One region of the Nocardioides sp. Leaf307 genome, then DNA from elsewhere that is predicted to be linked to it. Evidence: riboswitches for the same ligand, from Rfam matches in the RefSeq annotation. Region 1 holds a riboswitch; each other region holds the start of a gene.
What was found. A riboswitch is a leader RNA that binds a small molecule or an ion and turns the genes downstream of it on or off. The one in region 1 is predicted to bind thiamine pyrophosphate.

Region 1 (9,983 bases):
GCGTCCCCATGTCACTCGTGTCGTGCTCACGATTAGGTTCCCGTTCCGTGACCGCACCACCTCCTGCTCCGCCCCGCGCGCGACCGCCGCTGCGCGTCGGGGTGCTGGCGGAGTCGGAGCTGGTGGCCGCGGGGCTGGTCGGGATGCTCGCGCCCTACCGTCACCGTGTCGTGGTCGACCTCCTGCCCGACAAGGTCCTCGAGGAGCCGAGGGCCCTGGCCGGCGTCGACGTCGTGCTGTGCGACCCCTTCACCCCCGGTCCGGGCCACGAGGCCCGGCTCCTGGCCTGGCTCGCGCACGCCCCCGGGGTCCCGGTGCTCGTCCACACCTGGCAGACCCACGCGTCGGCGGTCGAGCGCGCGCTGGACGCGGGCGCCGACGGCTGGGTCGCCAAGACCGCCCCGGCGGCCGAGCTCGTGGTCGCGGTGGAGGCGGTCCACCGCGGCGAGGCCGTGCCGGCCCAGGCGGGTCCACCGGCCTTCCCGGGCCTGTCGGGCCGCGAGTCGGAGGTGCTCGTCCTCCTGTGCCGGGGGCAGTCCAACAGCGAGATCGCCGAGGCCCTCTTCGTGAGCGTCAACTCGGTGAAGACCTACGTCCGCCAGGTCTACGCCAAGACCGGGGTCAGCCGCCGCACGCAGGCCGTGGCCTGGGCGCACCGCCAGGGCTGGACCGGCTAGCGCCGGGCCTCGCCCGGGCCGGCGGCGATGGCCAGCAGGTCCCTCACCGGCCCCGCCGGCGGTCGCGAGCTGCCCTGCCAGACCGCGGTCAGCACCCGGTGGAGGTCCAGCCCGGTGGTGGCGACCTCGACCACGTCGCCCGCCTCCACGTCGCGGCGCACCGCCCAGCGGCTGAGGAAGGCCGGCGGGCTGCCCGCGCGCACGGCGGCCAGCACCGCGGCGTTGGTGGTCAGCTCCACCTCCGGCGCCGACGCCACGTGCCCCGCCGCGGCCAGGGCGTCCTCCAGCACGCGGCGGGTGCCGGAGCCCGGCTCGCGGGTGGTCAGCGCCCGCGCCGCGACCCCGGCGGCCGGCAGCGGGGTGCGCCGGCTCGCCCACGGGTCGTCGGGCGCCGCCACCAGCACCAGCTCGTCGGTGCCCACCGGCCGCGTGGCCAGCCCGTGGAGGTCGACCGGCCCCTCCACGAAGCCGAGCCCGGCGCTGCCGTCGCGCACCGCGGCGACCACGGTCTCGGAGTTGGTCGCGTGCAGGCTGACCGCCACCGGCGCGGCCGTCCCGGCCGCGCGCTGCTGGCGCAGCCGCACGAGCCAGCGCGGGAGCAGGAACTCCGCGGTGGTCATGCTGGCGTAGACGTGGAGCTCCCGCGCGCCCTCCGAGCGCAGGGTCCGCAGCGCGAGGTCGAGCTCGTCGGCCCGGTCGAGCAGGTCCTGGCTCCACTCCACGAGCAGGCGACCGTGGGCGGTGAGGGTCGAGCCGCTGGTGGAGCGCTGCACCAGCGAGAGCCCGGTCTGCGTCTCGACCGCCCGGAGCCGCTCCGACGCGCTCTGCTGGGAGATCCCCGCCGCGCGTCCGGCCGCGCCGATGCTGCCCAGCCGGGCCACGTCGACGAGCAGCCGCAGCGCCGGCAGGTCGGGGAGGGAGCTCACGGGCAGCACGCTAGTGCCCGCGGCGCTGCCGCACCCCCGCAGCGCGGTGACCGGCCGCTACGGTCGGCCCATGAGCCGGCTCCTCCTCGTGCACCACGCCCCCACCGCCGTCGTCGCGGAGCTGGCCGACCGGGTCGAGGCCGGGGCCCACGACGAGGAGGTCACCGGCGTCGAGGTGGTCGTGCGCGACGCGCTGTCGGCGGGCCCCGAGGACGTGCTCGCCGCCGACGGCCTCGTGCTCGGCACCCCGGCCAACTTCGGCTACATGTCGGGAGCGCTCAAGCACTTCTTCGACTCCGTCTTCCTGGAGGTCGGCGGCTCGCTGTCCGACGACGGCTCCGCCGCCTCCGGCGCGGGCGCCAGCACGCCCTTCGGGCTGTGGGTGCACGGGCGCTACGACACCACCGGCGCGACCCGGTCGGTGCTCACGATCACCGGGGCGCTGCCGTGGCGGCAGGCGGCCGCTGTGCTGGAGGTGGTCGGCGACGTCGACCGACGGGCCCGCGACGCGGCCTACGAGCTCGGCGCCACGCTGGCCGCCCTGGTGTCGCCCGACGCCTGAGCCACTCCCGCCCCTCGCCGGCGCCCCCACCGGTAGCATCCCGGTGTCCGCCCCACCACCCGGCGTCGCGCCGGGCCGAGACCAGCACCGGAGGAGCGCGTTGCCCCACGCACCGCTGCCCCACGCCTCGCTGGTGCCCCGACGGCGCCCGCGCCCCGGGCCCACCGCCGTGCTGGCCACCCTCGCCCTCACCGCGCTGCTGAGCGCCTGCAGCGGGGGCGCCCAGGCCGACCCCGAGGTCGACCCCGCCCAGGTCGACGCCGTCGAGGCGCCCGAGCTGGGCGCGTGCCGCGTGCTCACCCCCGACGACGTCGCGCAGCCCTCCGACGCCACGCGCACCGTCGACTGCTCCGAGCCGCACACCGCCCAGACCTACGCCGTGGGCCCGCTGCCCGATGAGCTCTCCGACGCCGCCTACGACGACCCGCGCCTGGGTGCCTTCGCCTACGACACCTGCTCGGCCCAGCAGATGGCCTTCCTCGGCGCCGACGAGAGCACCGTCATGCGCACCGTGGTGGCGTGGGCGTGGTTCCGCCCCTCCGAGGCCGCCTGGGACGAGGGGGCGCGGTGGTACCGGTGCGACCTGGTCGGCGGCAGCGAGCAGAGCGAGGAGTACGTCGAGCTCCCCGAGACCGCCGAGGGTCTGCTGACCGGACGCGTCGACGACCGGTGGCTGGTCTGCGCCGACGGCGCGACCGTCGCCGGATCGCCGCGGGTGCCGTGCAGCGAGCCCCACACCTGGCGTGCCGTCACCACCATCAAGCTCGGCGAGGCCGGCGACCCCTATCCCGGCGACCGGCTCTCCGAGGTCCGCTCCCGCGACTTCTGCTCGGAGTCGGTGGGGGCGTGGCTGGGCTACCCGCCCACCTACGAGTACGGCTACACCTACTTCCACGAGGCCGAGTGGGACGGCGGCAACCGCCGCTCGGTGTGCTGGGCGAGGACCGACCGGTGACCCGCGCGCGCCACTTGCGCACCCGTCTGGGCGCCCTCGCCCTCGTGCTCCCGCTCCTCGCCGCGTGCAGCGGCGGGTCCGGCGAGCCGCAGCCGTCGTCCTCCTCGACACCGTCGGGCTCCGGGTCGGCCTCGGCGAGCCCCACCCCGACCGCTCCGCCGACGGCCGAGCCGGTGGCGCGGCCCGCGGAGGGCGCCTGCTACCGCCTGTCGTACGCCGCGGCCCTGGCGCCGACCGTCGACGCCCGTCCGGTGGACTGCGGGGGCGACACCGCGCGCACCTTCGCCGTCGGCACCGTCGACGCGCTCGCGGGGGGCCACCTGCTGGCCATCGACTCCGACCGGGTCCAGTCCTCCGTGGCCCGCACCTGCCCCGAGCGCCTGGCGGGCTTCCTCGGCGGCACGCAGGCCGACCGCCGCCTGAGCATGCTGCGCGCGGTGTGGTTCACCCCCACGGTGGAGGAGTCCGACGCCGGGGCCGACTGGTACCGCTGCGACGTCATCGCGCTGGCCGCCGACGAGCGCCTCGCCCCGCTCACCGGGGTCCTGGCGGGCGTGCTGGACACCGAGGCCGGTCGCACCCGCTACGGCGTGTGCGGCACCGCCGAGCCGGGCACCGCGGGGTTCTCCCGCGTCGTCTGCTCGCGCCCGCACTCCTGGCGGGCGATCTCGGTGGTCGACCTCGGCACCGGCGCCTACCCGGGGGTCGACGCGGTGCGCACCCGGGGAGAGACGCCGTGCGAGGACGCCGGGCGCGACGCCGCGGCCGACCCGCTCAGCTTCCGCTGGGGCTACGAGTGGCCCACCGCCGAACAGTGGGCCGACGGGCAGACCTACGGCCTGTGCTGGGTGCCGGACTGACCTGGCCGGCGGACCGGCCCCGCGGCGGCGGGCTCAGAAGCCGAGCCGGCGCAGCTGGCGGGGGTCGCGCTGCCAGTCCTTGGCGATCTTGACGCGCAGGTCGAGGTAGACCGGGGTGCCGAGCAGCGCCTCGATCTGCACGCGGGCGTCGGAGCCGACCTTGCGCAGGCGCGAGCCCTTGTGGCCGATCATGATCCCCTTCTGCGAGTCGCGCTCCACGAAGACCGACGCGTGGATGTCGAGCAGCGGGCGGTCCTCGGGGCGGTCCTCGCGCAGCCCCATCTCCTCGACCACGACGGCGATGGAGTGCGGCAGCTCGTCGCGCACCCCCTCGAGGGCGGCCTCGCGGATCAGCTCGGCCACGATCGCCTCCTCGGGGGCGTCGCTGAGCTCGCCGTCGGGGTAGAGCTGCGGGCCGGTCGGCAGCAGCGCGACGAGCAGGTCCTGGAGCAGCTCGACCTGGTCGCCGGCCTGGGCCGAGACCGGCACGATCTCGGCCCACTCGATGCCGGTCTCGGCGCCGAGCGCGGCGATGTCGAGCAGGTGCTGACCGATCTGCTCAGGCGTGGCGAGGTCGGTCTTGGTGGCGATGGCGACCTTGGTCGTGCGACGCACCTTGGCCATCTCGGCGACGATGAAACGGTCCCCGGGCCCGATCTTCTCGTTGGCGGGGAAGCAGACGGCGACGACGTCGACCTCGGCCAGCGTGGTCTTGACCAGGTCGTTGAGCCGCTCGCCGAGCAGGGTGCGGGGGCGGTGCAGCCCCGGGGTGTCGACCAGCACGAGCTGGGAGTCGGGGCGGTGCACGATGCCACGCACCACCGTGCGGGTGGTCTGGGGCTTGGAGGAGGTGATGACCACCTTCGAGCCCACCAGCGCGTTGGTCAGCGTGGACTTGCCGGCGTTGGGCCGGCCCACGAAGGAGGCGAAGCCGCTGCGGAAGCCGGCGCTCCCGTCGGCGCCGCCGCCCGCGCGGTGGTCGTCGAGGCGCTCGCCGGACGTGCGGCCCGACCTGCTGCCGGGGGTCGTGGGGGTCTCACTCATGTCGCGCCTCGTCGTAGTCGGCCCAGATCTGCTCGTCGGTCTTGCCCGCTGCCTTGCCGGCCCGCCAGATGGGGCCGGGGTCGACAGCGCGCGGCTGACGGGTGGCGCCTCCGCGCCAGTAGCCCATCACGTCGTAGGCCGTGCTGGGCAGCGACCGCTCGCGCATCAGGTGCTTGCGGATCGCCCGCATCTGCGAGGACTCCCCCGCCATCCAGAAGTATCCCTCGTCGGCGGGCCAGTCCAGCTCCTCGACGACCTCGGCCAGCCGGGAGCGGCCCTCGCCGGGCTGCGGCAGCCAGGTCACGTCGAGGCCCTCGGGCAGGTAGCCGGTCGGCACCTCGGGCACCTCGACCCAGATCCGGGTCGGCACCGCGGCCCTCGCGCCGTCGGCCCGGGTGGTCGTCTGGGCGATGCGGGCCATGGCCGGCAGGGCGGTGAGGTCGCCGACCAGCATCAGCCAGGCCGCTCCCGCCGGCATGGCGAAGGAGCCCTTGGGCTCGGTGACCGTGACGGTCTCCCCCACCAGCTCCTCGGCCGGCCGGGCCGCCCACTCGGTGACCAGGCCGACGTCGTGCACGACGACGTCGAGCACGAGCTCGGTGCCGTCCCAGGAGCGCACCGTGTAGTAGCGGCTCTGGAACTGGCCCGGCACCACGAGGCCCACCCACTCGTCGGGCACCCCGGTCGAGACGAACCCGGCCAGACCGGGCCCGCCGAGGACCAGGCGCACGAGGTGGTCGCTGCGCTGCTCGCGACGCAGCACCACGGCGGCGTACTGCTGGGCGCGGGTGCTCACCGGACGAGGTTAGTCACCAGGTGGGCCGCAGCGGCAATCCGTCGGAGCCGTCCTCGCCGGTGCGCACCGCGAGCACCTGGTGCAGCTGGATCTCGTTGCGCTCGAAGCCGAGCCGCGAGCCGGCCATGTAGAGCCCCCACACCCGGGCCGTGCCCTCGCCGACCTCGGCCACGCACTCGTCCCAGTGCTCGACGAGGTTGGCGCACCAGTCGCGCAGGGTCATCGCGTAGTGGCGGCGCAGGTTCTCCTCGTGCACGACCTCCAGCCCCGCGTCCTGGGCGGTGGCGATGATCGTGCCCGACCCGGTGAGCTCGCCGTCGGGGAAGACGTAGCGGTCGATGAACGCCCCGGTCTCGGTGACCGCGTTGTCGTGGCGGGTGATGCAGTGGTTGAGCAGCCGGCCCTCGGGGCGCAGCCGCTCGCGCAGGAAGGAGAAGTACGCCGGGTAGTTGCGCACGCCGACGTGCTCGAGCAGGCCGATCGAGCTGACCGCGTCGAAGTCGGTCTCGAGCACCTCGCGGTAGTCGCTGTGGCGCACCTCGGCGAGGTCGCCCAGGCCGTCGCGGTCGATGGCCTCCTTGGCCCACGACGCCTGCTCGCGCGACAGCGTCACGCCGAGCGCCTTCACGCCGTACTCCCGTGCGGCGTGGCGCACCATGCCTCCCCAGCCGCAGCCCACGTCGAGCAGGCGCTGTCCCGGCTTGAGGTCGAGCTTGCGGCACACGAGGTCGAACTTCTCGGCCTGCGCCTCCTCCAGCGAGGCGTCGGCGTCGGGGTAGACGGCGCAGGTGTAGGCCATCGAGGGGCCCAGCACGTGGCGGTAGAAGGCGTTGGAGACGTCGTAGTGGTGGCTGATGACCTCGGCGTCGCGCGTCAGGGAGTGGCGCAGGCCCTCCACGGCGCGTCGCCAGCGCGGCAGGTGCTCCTGCGGCGGGGGCGGCGGCGGCTTGAGGTGCCCCAGGCCGAGCCCGCGCACGAGGGTCACGAGCTCGCCGGGGGTGGGCTTGCGGAAGCGCAGGTGGTTCTGCAGGAGCCGCATGACGGCGTAGGGGTCGCCGGGGTGCACGCCGTGCACGACCAGGTCGCCGGAGACGTAGGCGCGCGCCATGCCCAGGTCGCCGGGCGCGGTGAGCAGGTACGACAGCCCGCGCGGGGTGCGCAGCTCGAGGCCGAGCTCGGCGTCGGGCGGGCCCGCGACGGAGCCGTCGTAGGCCCGGAACCGCACCGGCATGCCGTCGCGCAGCAGGGTCTCGACCGCCTGGCCGATGGTGAGGGTGGATGTCGTGGGGCCGGTCACTGCCTGCGCACCGCCTTGTCGTAGAGGTGGGTGAGTCTGTCGTCGGGGTCGACGCGGGCCTTGACGGCGGCCAGGTGCGCCCCGTCGTAGAGCCGGTCGAAGGTCTCGCGGTCGTAGAAGGCCTCGGAGTAGAGGGACTTGTGCCCGCCGAGGCGGTGCACCTCGGCCTCGATGGCGCGGTTGGTCGGGCCGTCGTCGGCGTCGTCGCCGACGTGCACGGTGCCCCAGAAGCCGACGTTGACGTAGGTCTCGCCCGGCTCGAGGGGGTAGGTGGGCCAGCGCCCGCCGCCGCTGGTGCCGCGGGAGACCAGCGGGCACAGCCACACCGGGCGCATGCCGACCTCGTCGTCGAACCACGCCAGGAAGTCGGGCAGCCGCTCGACGGGCACCTCGACGTCCTGCACCACCCGCTCGCGGCGCGGTCGGCCCGCGCGGGCGTCGAGGCGGTCGACCAGGCCGAGGCGCTGGTCGAGGCCGACGAGGCGGTGGTAGACGTCGGAGCGACGCCAGCGCCGCGGCCACAGGCGTCGTACGACGGGGCGCTGCACCCCGAAGGCCCCCGAGCACCAGAACCAGTCGGTGTCCCAGCGCCAGAGGTAGTCCTCGGTGGTCAGCACGTCGTGCTCGCGCTGCTGCAGGGAGCGGTAGAAGACCTGCTGGCCGGTGTAGTCCGACGCGGGCCCGCCGGGTCGGTCGGTGAAGGTGGCCAGCGTGAGGTAGAGCTCGTCGGGGGAGAACGCGACCCCGTCGAGGCCGTCGACACGCACCCCGTCGTGCTCCCCCGACCCGACCACGGCCGCGATCCCCGCCGCCAGCTCCTTCGCGTTGGCGAAGCGCACGTGGCGCAGGGCCACGAAGGACGGCACCGCGACCAGCGAGATCCGCAGCCGCGTGGCGTAGCCCAGCGAGCCGTAGGAGTTGGGGAAGGTGTCGAAGAGGTCCTCGCCGGGTCGGGTCGTGACGATCTCGCCGGCGCCGGTGAGCACGTCCATCTCCAGCACCGACTCGTGGGGCAGCCCGTGGCGGAAGCTCGTCGACTCCACGCCCAGCCCGGTGACCGCGCCACCGAGGGTGATGGTGCGCAGCTGCGGCACCACCTCGGGCACGAGCCCGTGGGCCAGCGTGGCCGCCACCAGGTCCTCGTAGGTGCACATGCCCTGCACCTCGGCGGTGCGCCGCCCGGGGTCGACCTCGATCACGCCGGTCAGGCCCGACACGTCGAGGCCCGGCGACGTGGTCGCGGCGCGGGGCCGGAACAGGTTCGAGGTGCGCTTGGCCAGCCGCACGGGGGCGTCGGGCGCCAGCTCCGCGTACGACGTCAACAGGCGGGCGACCGCCTCCTCATGCTGTCTCCAAGCACCGCTCTCAGCCACTCGCCGCACGTTACTCCCGGGTCGTGTCGCCCAGGTGTCGGGTCCGTGTCGCCCCCCGTCGTACGGTGGCGGACGACACGGGGTGCCCGCCGACGCGGGCTGAGAGCAGACCCGTCGAACCTGATCTAGCTCGCACTAGCGAAGGGATGTCGCCGTGGACCAGCCACGCCCGATCCAGCCGGACCCGACCCGGCCCGACCCGATCCGGCCCGACCCCGCCCGGTGGCGCCCCGGCGGCGTCATGCTGGTCGCCGACACCGGTGCCTGCCGGCCGCGGGGCGTGGTGGCCACGGTGGCCGCCGCCCTCGACGGCGGGGTGCGCTGGGTGCAGCTGCGCGCCAAGACCGAGCCGGACGGCGAGGTGCTCGAGCTGCTGGGCGAGGTGGCCGAGCTGTGCCGCGACCGGGCGCGCCTGGTGGTCGACGACCGCGTCGACGTGCTGCTCGCCGCGCGGGCCCGCGGCCTCGCGGTCGACGGCGTGCACGTGGGCCGGCGCGACCTGCCCGTCGACCTCGTACGCCGCCTCGTCGGCCCCGACGCGCTGGTCGGGCTGACCACCCCCACCCCGGCGCTGGCCGCCCGCGCGGGCGACCTGCCGCCCGGCACGGTCGACTACCTCGGGGTCGGCGCCTACCGCGCGAGCACCACCAAGGCCGACCACCCGCCGGTGACCGGCGCGACCGGCCTCGCCGCCGTCGTGGCCGCGGCCGGGCGGCTGCCCTGCGTGGCGATCGGTGGCATCGTCGCGGGCGACCTCGCCGCGGTGCGGGGTGCGGGCGCGGCGGGGGCCGCCGTCGTCGCGGCCGTCTGCGCCGCCCCCGACCCGCGCGTCGCCGCCGCGGCCCTCGTCACCGCCTGGGGCGCCCCGTGAGCCGCCCCGTCACCACCGCGGGGCGCCGGGCACGACCGGACCTGCGCGCCAGGGACCTGCCCCGCGTGCTCAGCATCGCCGGGAGCGACCCCAGCGGCGGCGCCGGCGTGCAGGCCGACCTCAAGAGCATCGCCGCCCACGGCGGCTACGGCATGGCCGCCCTCAGCGCCCTCACCGCGCAGAACACCCACGGGGTGCGCGCCGTGCACGTGCCCCCGCCGTCCTTCCTGCGCGCCCAGCTCGACGCGGTCTCCGACGACATCGTCGTCGACGCGGTCAAGGTGGGCATGCTGGCCCGCGCCGACGTGGTAAGCGAGGTCGCGGCGTGGCTCGGGCGGACGGCGCCGCCGCTGGTGGTGCTCGACCCCGTGATGGTCTCCACCAGCGGCCACCGCCTCCTCGACGCCGACGCCGAGGCCGCGGTGCGCGACCTGTGCGCCGGCGCCGACCTGCTGACGCCCAACCTCGCCGAGCTGGCGGTGCTGGTCGACCGGCCCGCGGCACCCGACTGGTCGGGAGCGCTCGCGCAGGCGGCCGAGCTGTCGGCGCGCACCGGCGCGGTCGTGCTGGCCAAGGGAGGACACCTGGCGCGCAGCGCCTCCGACCGCGGCGGGGAGGCCGG
Region 2 (9,983 bases), on a different contig from region 1:
GTGACGCGGCGCGCGGTGAGCGGCACGTGGCGCAGCAGCACCCCGGCGTGCACGGTCATGTAGTCGACGCCCTGCTCGCACTGCTCGACGACGGTGTCGCGGTAGACCTCCCAGGTCAGCCGGTCGGCCTCGCCGCCGACCTTCTCCAGCGCCTGGTAGATCGGCACGGTGCCGATCGGCACCGGCGAGCTGCGCACGATCCACTCCCGCGTGGTGTGGATGTCGTCACCGGTCGAGAGGTCCATCACCGTGTCGGCGCCCCAGGTCGTGGCCCAGGTGAGCTTCTCGACCTCCTCGGCGATCGAGCTGGTGACCGCGGAGTTGCCGATGTTGGCGTTGACCTTCACCAGGAAGCGTCGCCCGATGACCATCGGCTCGGCCTCGGGGTGGTTGACGTTGAGCGGGATGATCGCGCGGCCCGCGGCGACCTCGCTGCGCACCAGCTCGACGTCGCAGCCCTCGCGCGCGGCGACGTACTCCATCTCCCGGGTCACCTCGCCCCGGCGCGCGTAGTGCAGCTGCGTCACCCGTGCCCCGGGCACGGCGCGGCGGGGCTGCGCCTGCGGGCCGCGCCACGCGTCGGTGGCCGCGCCGCGCCGCACCGCGCCCCGTCCGTCGTCGAGCAGCTGCGGGGTGCGCCCGGCGTAGGTCTCGGTGTCGCCGCGCGCCGCGATCCAGTCGGCGCGCAGCCGCGGGAGGCCGACCTCGGGGTCGCAGCCGGGCCCGGCCGTGCAGTAGCGGTCGAAGGTCTCGCCGTTGGTCAGCGCCACGCGGGTCACCGGCGTGCCGGCCTCGGTCAGCACGCGGGTGTGGGCGGGGTGGGTGGTCATGGGGGGCTCCTCGGGTCAGGTCGGGTCAGGTCAGGTCAGGTCTGGGCCGGGTCGGGGTCGGGTCGGGGGCCGCGCGCCGCCACGCGCGGTCCGCTCGTCCACCGCTCCGTCGTGACGGGTCAGCAGGGGGGCCGGCGGGCCGGCAGAGCGGCTGACGGGGCGTCACAGCTCGCGCTCGGGCGGGTGGGACGTGGGCGGCCGGGGGCGGGAGGTGGGCCCCCGGGTGGCTGGGAGGCGGGTGGCTGGGAGGCGGGTGGCTGGGAGGCGGGCGGCTGGGAGGCGGGCGGGGGCAGCCGGGCCAGCAGGGCGGCCACCTCGGCGGCGGGGTCGCGGGCGCGCATGACGCCCCCCATCACGGCCACCCCGTGGGCGCCGGCGGCGAGTGCGGCGGCCACGTCGTCGCGGCCGATCCCGCCGAGGGCGAGCACCGGCACGCCGGCGTCCGCTGCCTCGGCGTACGCGGTCCGCGGCAGCGGCGGGAGGTGGCCGGGCTTGCTCGGCGAGACGCCGAAGGGCGACAGCACGACGTACGTCGCGCCCTCGGCCGCCGCCGTGCGGACCTCCCCCACCGCGTGGCAGGAGCGGCCCATCACCGGGCCGGCCGCCGACGCCGCCCAGCGGCCGGGTCGCTGGTGGGCGGCCAGGTGCACGCCGTGGGCGGCGGGGTCCGGCAGCCGCGAGGAGATCACCACCAGACCGGGCAGCCGGGCGAGGGCGGCCAGGAGCGCGTGGCGCGCACGCGGGTGCAGGTCGGGCTCGCGCACGACCACCGCGCGCAGGCCGGCCTCCACGCACTCCGCGACGGTGCCCACCAGGCTCCGGCCCAGGCTCAGCTGGGAGCGGTCGGTGAGCAGCAGCAGGCGCGGCGGTCCGCCGGGTCCGGGCCACGGCGAGGGGCGGGTCGGCCGGGCGCTCACGCCCCTGCCCCGATCCGGCCCTCGACGGGGCTGGAGGCCCGGGCGCTGCGCCGGCGGGGCACCCGCCCGGCGTGCCGCGCGGCGTGACCGGCCTCGACGGCCAGCCGCAGGGCGCACGCCATGCGCACGGGGTCCTCGGCGCGCGTCACGGCGGTCGCCGCGAGGACAGCGTCGCAGCCCAGCTCGAGCGCGAGCGCGGCGTCGCTGGCGGTGCCGACGCCTGCGTCGAGCACGACCGGCACGTCGACGGCGGCGACCAGGGCCTCGATGGCACGAGGGTTGAGCACGCCCAGCCCCGAGCCGATGGGCGAGCCCAGCGGCATCACCGCGGCGCAGCCGAGGTCGGCCAGCCGGCGCGCCACGACGGCGTCGTCGGTGGTGTAGGGAAGCACGGTGAAGCCGGAGCGCACCAGCGTCCCGGCGGCCTCGAGCAGCTCGACGGGGTCGGGCATCAGCGTGGCCTCGTCGCCGACGACCTCGAGCTTGACCCAGTCGGTGCCGAGCGCCTCGCGGGCCAGCTCCGCGGTGAGCACGGCCTCGCGGGCGGTGGTGCAGCCGGCGGTGTTGGGCAGCACCCGCACGCCGGCGCGGTCGAGCACGTCGAGCACCCCGCCGGGGCCCCGGGCGCCGGTGCGCCGCATGCTCACCGTGACCAGGCCGGGGCGGGCGGCCGCCAGCACGGCGGGCAGCAGCGCCAACGAGGGCAGGCCGCCGGTGCCGAGCAGGAGTCGGGAGGCGAGCGCGACGCCACCGACCACGAGGTCGTCGTCGGCGCTCATCCGCCCTGCACCGCCGTCACGACCTCGACCACGTCGCCGTCGGCGAGGCGCCGGTCCGCCAGCTGCGCACGGGGCACGACGACGCCGTTGAGGGCGACCGCGCAGCCGCGCCCGGCGCCGGTGGGGGCCAGCAGCTCGGCCAGCGTGGTGGTGTCGTCGAGGCTGCGCGCCTCGCCGTTGAGCACGACGTGGGTCATGGGCGGTCTCCGTCCGGGTGGAGGTGTGCTGGGGCGGTCGGGTGGGGGTGTGCCGGGGCGGTCGGGTGGCGGTGCGGTGGCGCGGGCGGCGGATCGAGGCGGCGCCGATCGAGGCGGCGCGGGTCGAGGCGGCGCGGGTCGAGGGCGGGCTCGACGTGGCCGTGGTCGAGGTGGTCGGCCACCAGCGCGGCCACGAGCGGGGCGAGCAGCACGCCGTGGCGGAAGAGACCGACGGCCAGCACGGTGTCGCCGTCGGGGCCCCTGTCGCCGACGGTGGCCGTGTCGCGGGCTCCCGGCGTCTCGCGCCCGCCGGTGCCCGTGTCGTGGCCGCCGTCGGCCCGACCCGCGGACCAGCGCGGCCCGGCCGGCCCCACGAGCGGCAGGTTGTCGGCCGTGGCCGGACGGTCGCGGGCGGTCGCCTCGAGCAGCTCGGCGCGGTCGAGCCCGGGCAGCAGCCGGCAGGCGGCCTCGAGCAGGCGGCGCACCCCGCCGGCGGTGACCACCGGGGGCGCGTCGTGCTCCTCGCTGGTCGCGCCGACGACCACCTCGCCGTCGGCGCGGGGCACGACGTAGACGGGCTCGCCGTGGACCCACCCGCGCACGGTGCGCTCGGGCGGGTCGTCGCTGCGCAGCCGCAGGACCTCCCCGCGCACGCCGCGCACCAGTCCGGTCGCGGCGATCCCGGTCGCGACCACCGTGCGGTCGACCGGGGCCCCCGACGGGGCCGGGAGGAGGCGGGCGCGGTGCCGGTCGAGCAGGGCGGCCACGACCTCGCGCGGGGCGACGCTGCCCTCGTCGGGCAGCAGGGCGGCTCCGGCGACGCCGGCGCCGAGGCGCGGCTCGAGGCTGCGGGCGGCCCGTCCGCCCACGACGTCGACGGGCCGGCCCAGGCGGGCCAGCAGCGCGGCCTGGCGCTCGACCAGCTGGAGGTCGGCGTCGTCACGACCGACGAGGAGCGTGCCGCCCGGGCGCAGCGCGACACCCCAGCGGCGGGCGGCGAACGGCCACAGCGCGAGGCTGCGCAGGCCCAGGTCGAGCAGCGCCTCCTCGCCGTGCCACACCTCGGCGGTGGGCGCGAGCATCCCCGCGGCGGCGTAGGACGCACCGCCACCGGGGGCCGGGTCGACGACCTCGACCTCGTGGCCGCGCCGCACCAGCTCGTCGGTGCAGGCCAGGCCGACGACCCCCGCGCCGAGCACCCGCACGCGCACGGCTCAGCCCCTCCGGGCCGAGCGGGGCGGAGCCCCGGCGCACCCCCTTGTCGGGGGACTCGACGGAGCGCTCGACGGCGGGCTCGGACGACGGGTGGTGGGACGTGACGACAGCACGGCTGCTCCTCGCTTCCTTCGCCGGCATGACCCGGATCAGGTTCGACGGTCGGAGCGGCTCAGCTCCCTCTCAGCTCGCTGCCGCGAGCTCCCGTGGTGGACGCCGTCGACCGTAGCAGCCGCTCCGGGCGCCTTCCAGGGGTCGACCGCGGAGCGGGGTCCTGCCCCACGGGGGCGCGCCCAGGCGTAGCCTTGCGGCCCGTGGCCAGCGAACCCGACTTCCGGTACTCCGACCTCCTCCCCACCGGCAAGGACGACACGCCCTACCGGTTGGTGACCGACGAGGGGGTCTCCACCTTCGAGGCCGGCGGGCGCACCTTCCTCCAGGTCGAGCCGGAGGCGATCCGGCGGCTGACCGCCGAGGCGATGCACGACATCAGCCACTACCTGCGCCCGGCCCACCTGGCCCAGCTGCGGAAGATCATCGACGACCCCGAGGCCTCCGGCAACGACCGCTTCGTGGCGCTCGACCTGCTCAAGAACGTCAACATCTCCGCCGGCGGCGTCCTGCCGATGTGCCAGGACACCGGCACCGCCATCGTCATGGGCAAGAAGTCCGAGGGCGTGCTCACCGGCGCCGACGACGGCGAGGCCATCAGCCGGGGCGTCTTCGACGCCTACACCCGGCTCAACCTGCGCTACTCCCAGCTGGCCCCGCTGACCACCTACGAGGAGAAGAACACCGGCAGCAACCTGCCGGCCCAGATCGAGCTCTACTCCACGCCCGCCGCCGACGGCTCGCCGGAGTACAAGTTCCTCTTCATGGCCAAGGGCGGTGGGTCGGCCAACAAGTCGTTCCTCTTCCAGGAGACCAAGGCGATCCTCAACCCGAAGCGGATGCTGGAGTTCCTCGACGAGAAGATCCGCTCCCTCGGCACCGCCGCGTGCCCGCCGTACCACCTCGCCGTGGTCATCGGCGGCACGAGCGCGGAGTTCGCGCTCAAGACCGCCAAGTACGCCTCGGCGCACTACCTCGACAACCTGCCCACCGAGGGCTCGATGAGCGCCCACGGCTTCCGCGACCTCGAGCTGGAGGAGCAGGTCTTCGAGCTGACCCAGTCCTTCGGGATCGGCGCGCAGTTCGGCGGCAAGTACTTCTGCCACGACGTGCGGGTCGTGCGCCTGCCGCGCCACGGCGCCTCGTGCCCGGTCGCGATCGCCGTCTCCTGCTCGGCCGACCGCCAGGCGCTGGGCAAGATCACCGCCGAGGGCGTCTTCCTCGAGCAGCTGGAGACCGACCCCGCGCAGTACCTCCCCGAGCCGGAGGTGCAGGACCTCGTCGGCGCCGGCGACGTCGTGCGCATCGACCTGACCCGCCCGATGGACGAGATCCTCGCCGAGCTCACCCGCCACCCGGTCAAGACCCGCCTCTCGCTCACCGGCCCGCTGGTGGTCGCCCGCGACATCGCGCACGCCAAGATCCAGGAGCGCCTCGACGCCGGCGAGGAGATGCCGCAGTACCTCCAGGACCACCCGGTCTACTACGCCGGCCCCGCCAAGACCCCCGACGGCATGGCGTCCGGCTCCTTCGGCCCCACCACCGCCGGGCGGATGGACTCCTACGTGCGGTCCTTCCAGGCCGCCGGCGGCTCGAAGGTGATGCTGGCCAAGGGCAACCGCTCGAAGCAGGTCACCGAGTCGTGCGAGGCCCACGGCGGCTTCTACCTCGGCTCCATCGGCGGACCCGCCGCCCGGCTGGCCCAGGACTGCATCACCTCGGTGGAGGTGCTGGAGTACGCCGAGCTCGGCATGGAGGCGGTGTGGAAGATCGAGGTCGAGGACTTCCCGGCCTTCATCGTCGTCGACGACAAGGGCAACGACTTCTTCACCGACCCCTCCGGCGCCGTCACGGTGCCGCTGAGCGCGCTGGGCGCCGGCCTGCGGGTGCGCTCGCAGGAGTAGCCCTACCCCGCGACGCACGACGCCCCCGCACCGGTCCGGTGCGGGGGCGTCGTGCGTCGCAGGGTCCGGTCAGGTACGTCGGGCGCCGGCGTTGGGGTTGGCGTTGGGCCCCGCAGGACCCTCGTCGACGGATCCGCTCTCGGCGTCGGGGGCGCCGGCGACGGCCTGGTCGGGCATGATCGGGTCGCCCGCGTCCTCGAGGTTGCCGACCTCGGAGAGCTGGCCGTCCTGGTCGCCGGGACCGGGGCGCTCGTGGGCGTTGTCCTTCTCCGCGGCGCGCTCCGGGTCGTGCTCGGTGTAGAGCTTCGAGCCGGCGGCGTCGGGCTTCGGCGTCGCGTGCTGGGATCCCTGGCCGGTGCCGGCCTCGTGGTCGCTCATCGGTCCTCCTCGCGGTCGGCGGGTCCGACCGTCTCGAACGTACTGCGCCGCCGGCCCGGCCCCGAGCCCACCGGGGGTCCCGGGGCCGATCCGGTCCCAAAGGGTGGGCGGGCCGGGTGGGCCGGTCAGGCCGCGACGGGCTCGCGGCGCGCTCCCCGGCCGGCGAGCACGTGGTCGAGGGCGAGGCGCCCCGGCACGACGCCGAGCACGAGCGCGCCGAGCCCCAGCGCGGCCACGAGCTCCCAGCCGCCCTCGGCGGCGAAGAGACCGCTGCCGCGGTGCACGAACCACCACGCGCCGGCCATCGTGGCCGCCACCAGCAGGCCGGCGACCGGCGTGAGCAGCCCGAGCACGAGCAGGACGCCGCCGCCGAGCTCGGCCACGACCGCGAAGACGGCCGCGGCCGTGGGGGCGGGGATGCCCAGCTGGGCGAAGCCGTCGGCCGTGGCGCCCACGCCCTGGTCGACGAGCTTCTGCCAGCCGTGGGCGATCAGCACGGCGCCGAGCAGCAGGCGGGCGAGCAGGAGCACGACGTCCTGCGCGGCGGGGGGCAGACGGTTCCCGAGAACGGTCGACACGGGGGTTCCTCCAGAGGGGGCGACGGGGGTCGGTAGTTGACGCTTCCACCACCGTAGGGAGCCCGGCTGAGAGCGACCTGAGCCCCGCGTGACGGCCGTGTGACGCCCGGGTGACGTCGCGTCCCGCGATGGGCGAGGATGACGGGGTGCAGCCCGGAGCCGGTCCCGTCGAGGTCCACCACGTCGAGGTCGCCCGCGCCGAGAGCGCGCGCGGCGAGCTGGTGCTGCGCGAGCGCCGCGGTGACGACGGCTCGCGGGCGCTGGAGCTGCGCGCCAACGGCGTCTTCGTCATGGACACCGTGGAGGTGCACACCGAGCGGGCGCTGGCCCGTGCCGCGCTGGAGCTGTGCGACGACCCCCGAGACGTCGTCGTCGGTGGTCTGGGCCTGGGCTACACGATGCACGAGGTGCTGGCCGACCCCCGGGTCGAGCGCTGCGCCGTGGTCGAGGTCGAGGAGGCGCTGGTCGCCTGGATGCGCGACGGCACCGTGCCGCACGGCCCCGCGCTGATGGCCGACGCCCGGGCCCGCGTGGTGGTGGCCGACGTCGCGGTCGCCCTCGCCGAGGCGCGCCCCGCGTCGTACGACCTGCTGCTGCTCGACGTCGACAACGGACCCGACCACCTCGTGCACGACGCCAACGCCTCGCTCTACCAGGCGCCGTTCCTCGACCGGGCCCGCAGCGTGCTGCGCCCCGGCGGGGTGCTGGTGGTGTGGTCGGCCGACGCCTCCCCACGCCTGGAGGAGACGATGCGCGCGGTGCTCGGCGAGGTCGAGGCGCGCCCCTTCCCCGTGCGCCTGCAGGAGCGCGAGGAGACGTACTGGCTCTACGTCTCGCGGGTACCGTCCCAGGTGTGAGCGACTCCGACCTCCCCACCGGTTCCCCGACCCGCACCTCCCCCGCGTCCGACGGCCCACCGACGCGGGTCGAGCACGACAGCATGGGCGAGGTGGAGGTGCCGCGCGACGCGCTGTGGCGGGCCCAGACCCAGCGTGCGGTGGAGAACTTCCCGATCAGCGGCACGCCGATCGAGCCGCGGCTGGTCGCGGCCATCGGCCAGGTCAAGGCGGCCGCGGCGCGCGCCAACGCCGCGCTGGGCATCCTGCCCGAGGAGCAGGCCGCCGCCATCGCGGCCGCCGCCGACGAGGTCGCCGCCGGCGCCCACGTCGAGGCCTTCCCCGTCGACGTCTTCCAGACCGGCTCCGGCACCAGCTCCAACATGAACGCCAACGAGGTGATCGCCTCGCTGGCCGCCCGCGCGGGCGTCGAGGTGCACCCCAACGACCACGTCAACGCCAGCCAGTCGAGCAACGACACCTTCCCGACCGCGATCCACGTGGCGGCCACCCTGGCCGTCACCGAGGACCTGCTGCCCGCCCTCGACGTGCTGGCCTCCTCCCTGGAGGCCAAGGCCGAGCAGTTCGCCGGGCTGGTGAAGTCGGGGCGCACCCACCTCATGGACGCCACCCCGGTGATGCTCGGCCAGGAGCTCGGCGGCTACGCCGCCACGGTGCGCTACGCCGCGGAGCGGCTGGAGTCGGTGCTCCCCCGGGTGCGCGAGCTGCCGCTGGGCGGCACGGCCGTCGGCACCGGCATCAACACCCCGCGGGGCTTCCCGCAGCGCGCCATCGCGCTGCTCGGCGAGCAGACCGGGCAGCCCTTCACCGAGGCCCGCGACCACTTCGAGGCCCAGGGCACCCGCGACTCCCTCGTCGAGCTCTCCGGGGTGCTGCGCACCTACGCCGTGGGCCTGACCAAGATCTGCAACGACCTGCGCTGGATGTCCTCGGGGCCCACCACGGGTCTGGCGGAGATCCACCTGCCCGACCTCCAGCCCGGCTCGAGCATCATGCCCGGCAAGGTCAACCCGGTCCTGCCCGAGGCCACGCTCATGGTCTGCGCCCAGGTCATCGGCAACGACACCACCGTCACCGTGGCCGGCGCCAGCGGCTCCTTCGAGCTCAACGTCGCGATGCCGGTGATCGCGCGCAACCTGCTGGAGTCGGTGCGCCTGCTCGCCACCTCCTCGACCCTGCTGGCGCGTCGCTGCGTCGACGGCGTCACCGCCGACGCCGGGCGCATGCGTGGCTACGCCGAGTCCTCGCCCTCCGTGGTGACCCCGCTCAACAAGCACATCGGCTACGAGGCCGCCGCGACGGTCGCCAAGCGGGCCCTCGCCGACGGCGCCACCATCCGCGAGACCGTCGTCGCGATGGGCTTCCTCGAGCGCGGCGAGCTCACCGAGGCCCAGCTCGACGAGGCCCTCGACGTGGAGTCGATGACGCACCCCTGAGCCCGGCGGGCGAGCCCGCCGGGCGCGGGTCAGCCCAGCTGGAAGGGGTCGCGGGTGCCGCCGGTGAGCTCCACGAAGACCGACTTGTCCTCGAGGTACTCCCCCACGGCGTCGCTGCCGTTCTCCCGACCGATGCCCGACATCCCGAAGCCGCCGAAGGGCATGTTGGGCGCCACGACGCGGTAGGCGTTGATCCACACCGTGCCCGCGCGCAGCCTGCCGGCCACCCGGTGGGCGCGGTGCACGTCCTTGGTCCAGACCGCCCCGGCCAGGCCGTAGGGGGTGTCGTTGGCCAGGCGCACGGCCTCGTCCTCGTCGCTGAAGGTGTAGGCCGACAGCACGGGCCCGAACACCTCCTCGCGCACGATGGTCGCCTCGGGCTCCGCGACGACCACGGTGGGGCGCACGAAGAGACCGCCGAGGTCGTCGTTGGGGCCGCCGCCGGTGGCGATGGTCCACCCCTCCTCGCGGGCGCCGTCGAGGTAGCCCAGCACCTTCTCGTACTGCGGGCGGTTGGCGACCGGCCCCATCTCGGTGCCGGCGTCGGTCGGGTCGCCCTGCACGATGCTCTCGGCGCGGGCCACGACCTTGGCGACGAGCTCGTCTTTGACCGACTCGTGCACGATCAGGCGGGAGCCGGCCATGCAGGTCTGGCCGGTGGCCGCGAAGACCCCGGCCACCAGGCCGTTGGCCGCCGCGTCGAGGTCGGCGTCGGCGAAGACGACCTGGGGCGACTTGCCGCCCAGCTCGAGGGTGACCTTGTTGATGTTGGCCACGGCGG
Region 3 (9,983 bases), on a different contig from region 1:
CGCGACCCCGGTGGTTGAGGAGGGAGCGCCAGCGACCGTCTCGAAACCCGCGCGACCCCCGCGGCCCCCGCGACCCCACGACCCCCGCGACGCCCGCGACCCCGCAGGCCACGCCGGGACCTCTCAGCCGCGCCGCCGCATCGGCACGTGGGGGATGCCGTCCTCCAGGAACTCCGGCCCGTCGACGGCGAAGCCGAAGCCGGCGTACCAGCCCGCCAGCGGCGCCTGGGCGTCGAGCACGACGTCACGGCGCACCCCGCTCTCGCCCCCGTCGCCGTCGCCGTCGCCGTCGCCGTCGCACAACGCCACGCAGGCCCCCATCAGCGTGCCGCTGAGGCCCCGCCCGCGGCCCGAGGGGTGCAGCACGACCCGGCCGATGCGCCACGTGTCGCCGTCGTCGAGCACCCGGGCGTAGCCCAGCACCGGCACCTCGTCGGGCCGCTCGGGGTCGGGGAGCACGACGTGGCGGGTGCCGGGCTCGGTGTCGCGGCCGTCGAGGTCGGGGTAGGGGCAGTCCTGCTCGACCACGAAGACCTCCTGCCGCAGCCGCCACACGGCGTAGGCGACCGCCGGCGCGAGCCCCGCGAAGTCGCTGGACCACACCCCCGTGCCGTCCACCGGGCCGCCCGCCGAACCGCTCACCGGTCCGCTCATCGGGCCGACCCCCGCAGGAAGGCCTCGACGGTGCGCCGGGCCCGGCGCGCCTCGGGGATGAGCGGCAGGATCGGGTAGACGTGGATGAGGTCGGGCTCCTCGACGTAGGTGAGGTCCCACCCGGCCTCGGCGGCCCGCCGCGCCAGCAGCCGTACGCCGGGGACGAGCAGGTCGCGCGTGCCGCAGAGCACCAGCGCCGGCGGCAGGCCGGCGAGGTCGCCCAGCGCCGGGGAGACCTCGGGACGGGCCAGGTCGTCGGGGGAGCCGGCCCACCACGCGGCGTAGGCGTGCAGCTTGGACTCGAAGAGCCACGGGTCGCGCGCCGCGAACCACCGCGTCGCGGGCGTGGAGGTGGTGAGGTCGACCCAGGGCGAGAGCAGCAGCAGCCGCTCCAGCGACCCCGCCGGGTCGAGACCGCGGTCGCGCACGCTCTGGGCCACGGCCAGCGCGATGCCGCCGCCGGCGGAGTCGCCGCCCAGCAGCACCGGGCCGTGGGCGCAGGCGCGCGCGACGACGTCGACGAGCCGGTCGTGGGAGTCGGCCCAGGTGCTGCCCGGGGCCAGCGGGTAGTCGGGCAGCACGACCCGCACCCCGAGCCGGCGGGCGAGCGCGGCGGCGTAGCGCACGTGGAAGGGGTCGATGCCGGCGACGTAGGCGCCGCCGTGCATCCACACCAGGGTCCGCTCGGGCTCGACCCCGCGTGGGGCGAGCACGTGCACGTCGAAGCCGGCGGAGGAGTCGGTGACCAGGGTGAAGCGCCGCGCGAAGCCGGGCACCAGCCCCGTCGCCAGCCCGGGCGCGCGGCCTGCCTGCCCCTCGAGCACGCGCTCGCGCTCCTCGGGCAGCGAGCTCAGCTCGCCGGCCCGGCGCAGTCGGGGGATGAGGGTCGCGAGGAGCTGGTGGCGGAGGCTCGGCACGCCGGAAGCCTCTCAGACCCCGCCAGCCGCACCCACCGGGCGGGCGCCGGGTGGCCACGGCCCGGCGGCCGACCGTGCCGGAGCGGCCGGCGACCTACACTGGCCGCAGAAGACAGGGGAGCACGACCGGCCACCGGTGGCGTGCTGAGAGTGCGGACGACGAGTCGCGTCGTACCGCAGACCCTCCGAACCTGCTCCGGTTAGCACCGGCGAAGGGAGTCCACATGAGGCGTGCGCGCGCACTCACCGTCCTGACCACCGCGGTGGTCCTCGGCCTCACCCCGGCCTGCTCGCTGGTCGGCAGCGGCGACGACGACCCGACCGCCGCCGACACGGGCGGTGCGGGCTCCTCCACCGGCGCCGGCGGCACCGAGGGGGCCACCGGCGACGGCAGCGAGGTCGTGCTGGTCACCCACGAGTCGTTCGTCCTGCCCCAGAAGGTCGAGCGGGCCTTCGAGCAGCAGTCGGGCTACGACCTCGTGGTCCGCGCCTCCGGTGACGCCGGCAGCCTCACCAACAAGCTGGTCCTGACCAAGGACTCCCCGACCGGCGACGTGGCCTTCGGCGTCGACAACACCTTCGCCTCCCGCGCGCTGGAGGAGGGCGTCTTCGCCCCCTACGCCTTCGACGCCCCCGCCGGGGTCTCCGACTACGCCGTGCCCGGCGACGACGACGGGGCGCTGACCGCGGTCGACAACGGCAACGTGTGCGTCAACGTCGACGAGACGTGGTTCGCCGAGCGCGACCTCGAGCCGCCGGCCTCGCTCGACGACCTCACCGACCCCGCCTACCGCGACCTGCTCGTGGTGCCCGGGGCCACGACCAGCTCCCCGGGCCTGGCGTTCCTGCTGGCCACGATCGCGGAGTACGGCGAGGACTGGCCCGACTACTGGGCCGACCTCATGGACAACGGCGCCAAGCTCGTCGACGGCTGGTCGGACGCCTACCAGACCGACTTCACCCAGGGCGGCGGTTCCGGCGACCGCCCGGTCGTCGTCTCCTACGACTCCTCCCCGGCCTTCACCCTCGCCGACGACGGCTCGTCGACCACCCGGGCGCTGCTCGACACCTGCTTCCAGCAGGTCGAGTACGTCGGGGTCCTGGCGGGCGCGGAGAACGTGGCCGGGGCCGAGGCGCTGGTGCGCTTCATGACCGGGCCGGAGGTGCAGGCCGCGCTGCCGGAGTCGATGTACGTCTTCCCGGTGGTCGAGGGCACCGAGCTGCCGACCGACTGGGCGCGGCACGCCGAGCGCCCCACCGACCCCTACGAGGTCGACCCCGCCGAGATCGCCACCGAGCGCGCCACGTGGCTGCAGGAGTGGACGGACGTCGTCACCCGGTGAGGCGGGCGCTGACCCTGCTGGCGCTCGCGGCGCTGCCGGTGGCGGTGCTGGCGGTCTTCTTCGTGCTGCCGGTGAGCGGCATGCTCGCACGCGGCTTCGTCGTCGACGGCGTGCTCGACCCGGGTGCCGTGCTCGAGGTGCTGGGCCGCGAGCGGGTGCACCGGGTGCTGTGGTTCACCGTCTGGTCGGCGACGGTGGCCACGGCGCTGTCGGTGCTGCTGGGCCTGCCGGCCGCCTTCGCCCTGCACCGCCTCGACTTCCCGCTGCGCCGCGTGGTGCGCGCCGCGCTGCTCGTGCCCTTCGTGCTGCCGACCGTGGTCGTCGGCATCGCCTTCCGCCAGCTGCTGGGCGAGGCGGGCCCGCTGGCCTTCCTCGGCCTCGACGGCAGCCCGGTGGCGATCGTCGCGGGCCTGGTCTTCTTCAACGTCGCCGTGGTCATCCGCGGCGTGGGCGCGGCGTGGGAGTCGCTCGACCCGCGCCCGGGCGAGGCGGCGGCGGCGCTGGGTGCGAGCCCGCTGCAGGTGCTGCGCACCGTGACCCTGCCGGCGCTGCGCCCGGCGATCGTGTCGTCGGCCAGCGTGGTCTTCCTCTTCTGCGCCACCGCCTTCGGCGTCGTGCTGACCCTGGGCGGGCTGCGCTACTCCTCGGTGGAGACCGAGATCTACCTGCTCACCACCAACCTGCTCGACCTCCAGGCGGCCGCGGCCCTGTCGATCCTCCAGCTCGTGGCGGTCACCGCGCTGCTGCTGGTGGCCGCGCGGCTGCGGGCGGTGCCCGACCCGACGCTGGCGCGCGTCGTGCCCCGCCCGCGCCGCCCCCGCCGCGGCGACCTCCCCCAGCTGGGCGCCACCGCGCTGCTGCTCGTGGTGGTCGCCGCGCCCGTGGCGGTGCTGGTGAGCGGCTCGCTGCGCGTCGACGACGCCTGGAGCCTGGGCAACTACCGCGCCCTGCGCACCCCCGGCGAGGGCGGCGCCCTGCTGGTGCCGGTGACCGACGCGCTGCTCACCTCGCTGCGCACCGCGGTCGACGCGACCTGGATGTCGCTGACCCTGGGCCTGCTGGTGGCCGTCGTGGTCACCCGGGGCTCCCGCGGGCGGGCCGAGCGGCGGGTGCGCGCGGCCCTCGACGGCTTCTTCATGCTGCCCCTGGGCGTCTCGGCGGTGACGCTCGGCTTCGGCTTCCTCATCACCCTCGACTCCCCGCCGCTCGACCTGCGCGACTCCCCGCTGCTGGTGCCGGTGGCCCAGGCGCTGGTGGCGCTGCCGCTGGTCGTGCGCACGATCGCCCCCGTGCTCGGCGGCGTCGACGACCGGCAGCGCCAGGCGGCCGCCTCGCTGGGCGCCGGGGCCTGGCGCACCGTGCTCACCGTCGACCTGCCGGTGGTGTGGCGCCCCCTGCTGGCCGCCGCCGGCTTCGCCTTCGCGGTGTCGCTGGGGGAGTTCGGGGCCACCTCCTTCCTCGCGCGCGAGGAGTCCCCGACCCTGCCGGTGGTCATCTACCGCCTCATCGGCAGCCCCGGAGCGATGAACTACGGCATGGCCCTGGCCGCCTCCGTGGTGCTGGCCGCGGCCACCGCCGGTGTGATGCTGGCCGTCGAGCGGCTGCGCGTGCCGTCGCTGGGGGCCCTGTGACCGGCCCTGTGACCGGCCCCGTGACCGGCCCGACGACAGGAGGAGCGCGATGCTCGCGCTGAGCGACGTCTCGGTGTCCTACGACGGCCGCCCGGCCGTCAGCGGGGTCGACCTCGACCTCCCCGACGGCCAGGTGCTCGCCGTGCTGGGCCCCTCGGGGTGCGGCAAGTCGACGCTGCTGCGCGCGGTGGCCGGCCTCGAGCCCGCGACGGGCCGGATCGCGTGGGACGGCGACGACCTGGCCCGCGTGCCGACCCACAGGCGGGGCTTCGCGCTGATGTTCCAGGACGGGCAGCTCTTCGGCCACCTCACCGTCGGGCGCAACGTGGGCTACGCCCTGCGCCTGCGCCGCCGCTCGCGCTCCGGGGCCCGCGAGCAGGCCCGCCGCGTCGAGGAGCTGCTCGAGCTGGTCGGGCTCACCGGCTACGCCGACCGGCTGCCCGGCACGCTGTCGGGCGGGGAGCGCCAGCGGGTGGCGCTGGCCCGCTCGCTGGCCGTCGAGCCCCGGCTGCTGCTGCTCGACGAGCCGCTCTCGGCCCTCGACGCCGGGCTGCGCGAGCGGCTGGCCGTGGAGCTGCGCGACATCCTGCGCCGCGCCGGCACGACCGCGCTGATGGTGACCCACGACCACGAGGAGGCCTTCACCGTGGCCGACCGGCTCGCGGTGATGCGGGCGGGTCGCCTGGTGCAGCACGGCGACATCGGCGAGGTGTGGCGCCACCCCGTCGACGAGGCCACCGCCCTCTTCCTGGGCTACGCCCGCGTCCTGCACGGCCCCGCGGCCGACCGGGTGCTGGCGGCGGCCGGCCGGCCCGTCGCCGCGGGCGGGGCCACGGCGGTCGCCGTACGCCGCTCCGCGCTGCAGCTGGCCGCCCCCGGGCAGCCGGGCGCGCAGGTCGGCGCGCTGGCGGCGACGGTGCGCTCGCTGCGGGGCACGCCGGAGCAGCTGCGGCTGGTCCTCGAGGTCGACGGGGTGGGCGAGGTCGACGCCGTGGCGGGCCTCGACCACCGCGTGGCGCCGGGCGACCGGGTGGGCGTGGTGGTGGACGCCACGCGGCTCGCGGTGCTCCCCGGGGCGCGCGGAGGGGGCGAAGCGTAGGGACAGTCCTTACACTGACCTGCGTGTATCGCCGCGCCTACGTCCTCCTCGTGGTCACCGCGATCGGGATGGGCCTGTGGGCCGTCATCACCGCCGCCGTGCTCGACCAGGGCCTCGTCGACCCCGAGGGCAGCTTCCTCGGCCCGTCGTGGCTGCGCCTGCCGCTGCTGCTGCTCGGCGCGCTGCTGCTCGACCTGCTGCCACGCACGCTGTGGTACTCCAAGGGCCGCCCGACGCTGATGCCGGCGATCGTGCGCGAGCGCCTGCGCTCGCACTGGAACAAGGAGCGCCTGACGCTGGTCGCGCTCGGCATCATCTGCTTCTACGTCGTCTACGTCTGCTACCGCAACATCAAGTCCTACCTCCCGCTCGTCTCCGACCGGATGTACGACCGCGAGCTGCACCTGCTCGACCGCGCGCTCTTCTTCGGCAACGACCCCGCGATCGTGCTGCACGACCTGCTCGGCACCACCGTCGCCGCCCACCTGCTCAGCTACATCTACCTGTGGTTCCTGCCGCTGGTGCCGCTGGCGGTCACGGCCTGGCTGGTGTGGTCGCGCAACATGTCCTACGGCTACTGGTTCGTCACCTCGCAGTGCGTGGCGTGGACCCTCGGCACGATCTCCTACTACGCCCTCCCCACCCTGGGCCCGGGCCTGGAGTACGTCGCGATCTACCAGCCGCTGGCCGACACACCGACGACGTCGCTGATGGAGTCGCTGGTCTACACCCGGCAGAGCTACATGATCCCGGGCCTGGAGGGCCAGGTGCAGTCGGTCGCCGGCTTCGCCAGCCTCCACACCGCGATCACGCTGCTGGTGGCCCTCATGGTGCAGTTCACGCTGCAGAACCGTGTGCTCAAGGTCGTCTTCTGGGTCAACTTCGGCGTCACCGTCGTCGCCACCCTCTACTTCGGCTGGCACTACATCGCCGACGACATCGCCGGCATCATGATCGCGCTGGTCGCCTTCTACGTCGGTGGCCTGGCCAGCGGGCAGAAGTTCGACCGCTACCCGCTCCAGTCGCACCCGACGACCACCACCTCCAAGGTGCCGGTCTCCCGCGACTGAGCCCCTGCCCGCGCCGCGCCCGCCGGCGCGCCCCGGTCTCACCCGTGAGGGCGGCAGATCCGGCGTTTTCCTGGGCGCCCCGGTGACCCGCGAGTAGCGTCGGGGCATGTCGAGCGACACCGTCAGCACCACCGTCACCCCGTCGGCCGCCACCGAGGCCCCCGCCCCGGCCGCGAGCACGCCCGAGCCGGAGCGTCACCGCTCGGGCTACCGCCAGCCCGAGGTCGACGTGGCGGCGATGACCCGCCTGCTCGACGGGAAGTACGCCGAGGTGCGCCAGCTCGTGCGCGACAGCCTCGTCGACCACGCGCAGGTGCTGCGCGACGCCGAGACGATGACGCCCGACGAGTTCCGCGAGCGGGTCAAGGACGTCGTGGTCGAGATCGCCTCGACCGGCCAGAGCGGCCTCGGGTTCCCCGAGGAGTACGGCGGCGGCGGCGACGTCGGCGCCTCGGTGGCCGCCTTCGAGACCCTCGCGCTGGGCGACCTCTCGGTGCTGGTGAAGACCGGCGTGCAGTTCGGCCTCTTCGGCGGCGCCGTGCTCCAGCTCGGCACGAAGGAGCACCACGACCGCTACCTGCCCGACCTCATCGCCGGGCGGCTGCTGGGCTGCTTCGCGATGACCGAGACCGGCCACGGGTCCAACGTGCAGGCCCTCGGCACCGTCGCGACCTTCGACCTGGCCACCCAGGAGTTCGTGATCACCACGACCTCGGAGGAGGCCGGCAAGGACTACATCGGCAACGCCGCCGTCCACGGCACGGTCGCCGTGGTCTTCGCCCAGCTCGAGATCGGCGGGGAGTCGCAGGGCGTCCACGCCTTCGTGGTGCCGATCCGCGTCGACGGCGAGCCCGCGCCGGGCGTGCGCATCGAGGACGACGGCCCCAAGATGGGCCTCGACGGCGTCGACAACGGCCGGCTGTGGTTCGACCACGTGCGGGTGCCGCGCACGAGCCTGCTCAACCGCTTCGCCGACGTCACGCCCGCCGGCGTCTACGAGAGCGCGATCGAGAGCCCCAACCGCCGCTTCTTCACCATGCTCGGCACCCTCATCCAGGGCCGCGTCTGCGTCGGCGGCGCCGGCATCAACGCCGCCAAGGTCGCGATCGCGATCGCGGTCAGGTACGGCGACCGGCGCCGCCAGTTCGAGGCCTCCGACCCCGAGCAGGAGGAGCTGCTGCTCGACTACGGCGTGCACCAGCGCCGGCTGCTGCCGCTGCTGGCCCGCACCTACGCGCTCCACTTCGCCCAGGAGGTCGTCGCCGCCGACCTGCACGCCGTGGCCACCGCCGCCGGCGGCGACGAGGTCGAGGCCGAGACGGCCAAGCGCGAGCTGGAGTCGCGTGCCGCCGGCACCAAGGCGCTCGGCACCTGGCACGCCACCCGCACCATCCAGGAGTGCCGGGAGGCCTGCGGCGGCGCGGGCTACCTCGCCGAGAACCGCTTCGCCGCGCTCAAGGCCGACACCGACGTCTTCACCACCTTCGAGGGCGACAACACCGTGCTCATGCAGCTGGTGGCCAAGGGCCTGCTCACCGGCTACGCCAGCGAGTTCGAGGACATGGACCAGTTCGGCATGGTCCGCTTCGTCGCCGGCCTGGCCGTCGAGACCGTCGTGGAGAAGACGGCCGTGCACAAGCTGGTGCAGCGGCTGCGCGACGTGCTGCCCGGCGGCGACGAGTGGGACCAGGAGGCCGGGCTGCTCGACCCCGAGTACCAGCTCGGCATGCTCCGCTTCCGCGAGGAGCACATGGTCAGCGGGGTCGCGCGGCGCCTCAAGCGCGGCATCGACGGCGGCATGAACGCCGGCCAGGTCTTCTCGCGCGTGCAGGACCACGTGATCGGCGCCGCCCACGCCCACATGGAGCGGCTCGTGCTCGAGGCCTTCGTGGCCAAGGTGCGCGCCCTGCCCGACGGCGACCAGAAGGTGGCCCTCAACCTGCTGTGCGACCTGCACGCCCTCTCGGTCATCGAGGCCGACCGGGCGTGGTTCATGGAGCACGGCCGGCTCTCGGTGCAGCGCTCCAAGGCGATCAGCCGCGAGGTCTCCTCGCTGTGCCGCAAGGTCCGCCCGATCGCGGTCGACCTCGTCGACGCCCTCGGCGTGCCCGAGGAGATGCTGCGCTCGCCGGGCCTGGTCGGCCCCGTCGGCACCCCGCGCGAGTCCTCGGTGCGCGCCGCCGCGGAGCGGGCCGGGGCCTGATGGCGCGCCCGCGCGGGCCGGCCCGCCTGGTCTCCGCCGTCGGCGGTGCGCTCGGCTCGGCGTACGTCGGGGCGCGTGCGGCCGGCGAGCAGGTCGCGCGCCTGCCCGGGCGGGTCACCGGCGGCTGGGAAGGCGACCCGCTGTGGGGCGCCTTCTACGACTGGACCGTCGAGCACCCCGGCGTCGGTGGGCCGCTGTGGCGCCTGGGCCTGGGCACCGACCAGCAGCTGCTCTTCACCGCCGCCGAGGAGGTCGGCCACCTGCCCGACGGCTCCCGCGTGCTCGACGTGCCGTGCGGCGGCGGGGTGGCGCTGCGCTCGCTGCGCGCCGACCAGCAGGTGGAGGTGGTGGCCGTCGACATCGCCGAGGTGATGCTCGAGCGGACCCGTCGCGCCGCCGCCGACCGCAAGGTCGACCACCTGGTCACCACGGTGGCCGCCGACGTGGCCGACCTGCCCTTCGACGACGCCTCCTTCGACCTCGTCGTCAGCCTCATGGGGCTGCACTGCTTCCCCGACCCCGCCGCCGCGGTGGCCGAGCTCGCGCGGGTGCTGCGGCCCGGCGGCGTGCTCAGCGCCAGCCTGCTGCTGCGCGGCACCGTGCCGGCGCTGTCGCCGGCCTGGCAGGTCGGTCGCGCCAGCGGGCTGCTCGGGCCGGGCTGCTCCAGCGTCGAGCTGCGCAGCTGGCTGGCCCGCGGCGGCGTCCAGGACGTCACCCTCCAGGTCAGCGGCGCCGTGGCCTACGTGCGCGGCGTCCGCCGCCTCCCCTGACGCACCGCAGCCCCCGCCCGGGTGACCGGACGGGGGCTGCGGGAGGGCGTCGGCTCAGTGGCCGGTCTTCTTGAAGCGGTCGAAGGAGGCGTGGACCTCGGCCTCGGCCTCGGTGCGGCCGACCCACTCCGCGCCCTCGACGGACTTGCCGGGCTCGAGGTCCTTGTAGACCTCGAAGAAGTGCTGGATCTCCAGGCGGTCGAACTTCGAGACGTGGCTGATGTCGCGCAGGTGCTCCTGGCGCGGGTCGGTCGCCGGCACGCAGAGGACCTTGTCGTCGCCGCCGGCCTCGTCGG

Region 2: linked by a shared signal. The riboswitch ahead of ASF50_RS13120 (FAD-dependent oxidoreductase) and the one ahead of thiE (thiamine phosphate synthase) in region 1 are both predicted to bind thiamine pyrophosphate.
Region 3: linked by a shared signal. The riboswitch ahead of ASF50_RS17020 (thiamine ABC transporter substrate binding subunit) and the one ahead of thiE (thiamine phosphate synthase) in region 1 are both predicted to bind thiamine pyrophosphate.

The regions. Positions count from the first base shown of each region.
Region 1 is NZ_LMNY01000001.1:1,562,440-1,572,422, reverse strand. It holds gene ASF50_RS19890 (helix-turn-helix transcriptional regulator) at 48-677, shown strand; gene ASF50_RS07170 (LysR family transcriptional regulator) at 674-1,603, opposite strand; gene ASF50_RS07165 (NAD(P)H-dependent oxidoreductase) at 1,674-2,165, shown strand; gene ASF50_RS07160 (septum formation family protein) at 2,266-3,120, shown strand; gene ASF50_RS07155 (septum formation family protein) at 3,117-3,980, shown strand; gene era (GTPase Era) at 4,014-5,024, opposite strand; gene ASF50_RS07145 (siderophore-interacting protein) at 5,017-5,820, opposite strand; gene ASF50_RS07140 (class I SAM-dependent methyltransferase) at 5,834-7,117, opposite strand; gene ASF50_RS07135 (FAD-binding oxidoreductase) at 7,114-8,490, opposite strand; TPP riboswitch at 8,559-8,654, shown strand; gene thiE (thiamine phosphate synthase) at 8,645-9,361, shown strand; gene thiD (bifunctional hydroxymethylpyrimidine kinase/phosphomethylpyrimidine kinase) at 9,358-9,983, shown strand, end outside.
Region 2 is NZ_LMNY01000002.1:839,554-849,536, forward strand. It holds gene thiC (phosphomethylpyrimidine synthase ThiC) at 1-830, opposite strand, end outside; gene ASF50_RS13105 (thiamine phosphate synthase) at 950-1,747, opposite strand; gene ASF50_RS13110 (thiazole synthase) at 1,744-2,526, opposite strand; gene thiS (sulfur carrier protein ThiS) at 2,523-2,723, opposite strand; gene ASF50_RS13120 (FAD-dependent oxidoreductase) at 2,720-3,934, opposite strand; TPP riboswitch at 4,047-4,156, opposite strand; gene ASF50_RS13125 (fumarate hydratase) at 4,253-5,953, shown strand; gene ASF50_RS13130 (hypothetical protein) at 6,023-6,331, opposite strand; gene ASF50_RS13135 (DoxX family protein) at 6,457-6,909, opposite strand; gene ASF50_RS13140 (hypothetical protein) at 7,056-7,766, shown strand; gene ASF50_RS13145 (class II fumarate hydratase) at 7,763-9,202, shown strand; gene ASF50_RS13150 (aldehyde dehydrogenase) at 9,232-9,983, opposite strand, start outside.
Region 3 is NZ_LMNY01000003.1:469,126-479,108, forward strand. It holds gene ASF50_RS17010 (GNAT family N-acetyltransferase) at 124-642, opposite strand; gene ASF50_RS17015 (alpha/beta hydrolase) at 651-1,571, opposite strand; TPP riboswitch at 1,676-1,806, shown strand; gene ASF50_RS17020 (thiamine ABC transporter substrate binding subunit) at 1,796-2,914, shown strand; gene ASF50_RS17025 (ABC transporter permease) at 2,911-4,545, shown strand; gene ASF50_RS17030 (ABC transporter ATP-binding protein) at 4,595-5,644, shown strand; gene ASF50_RS17035 (phosphatase PAP2 family protein) at 5,668-6,714, shown strand; gene ASF50_RS17040 (acyl-CoA dehydrogenase) at 6,821-8,917, shown strand; gene ASF50_RS17045 (class I SAM-dependent methyltransferase) at 8,917-9,687, shown strand; gene ASF50_RS17050 (inorganic diphosphatase) at 9,742-9,983, opposite strand, start outside.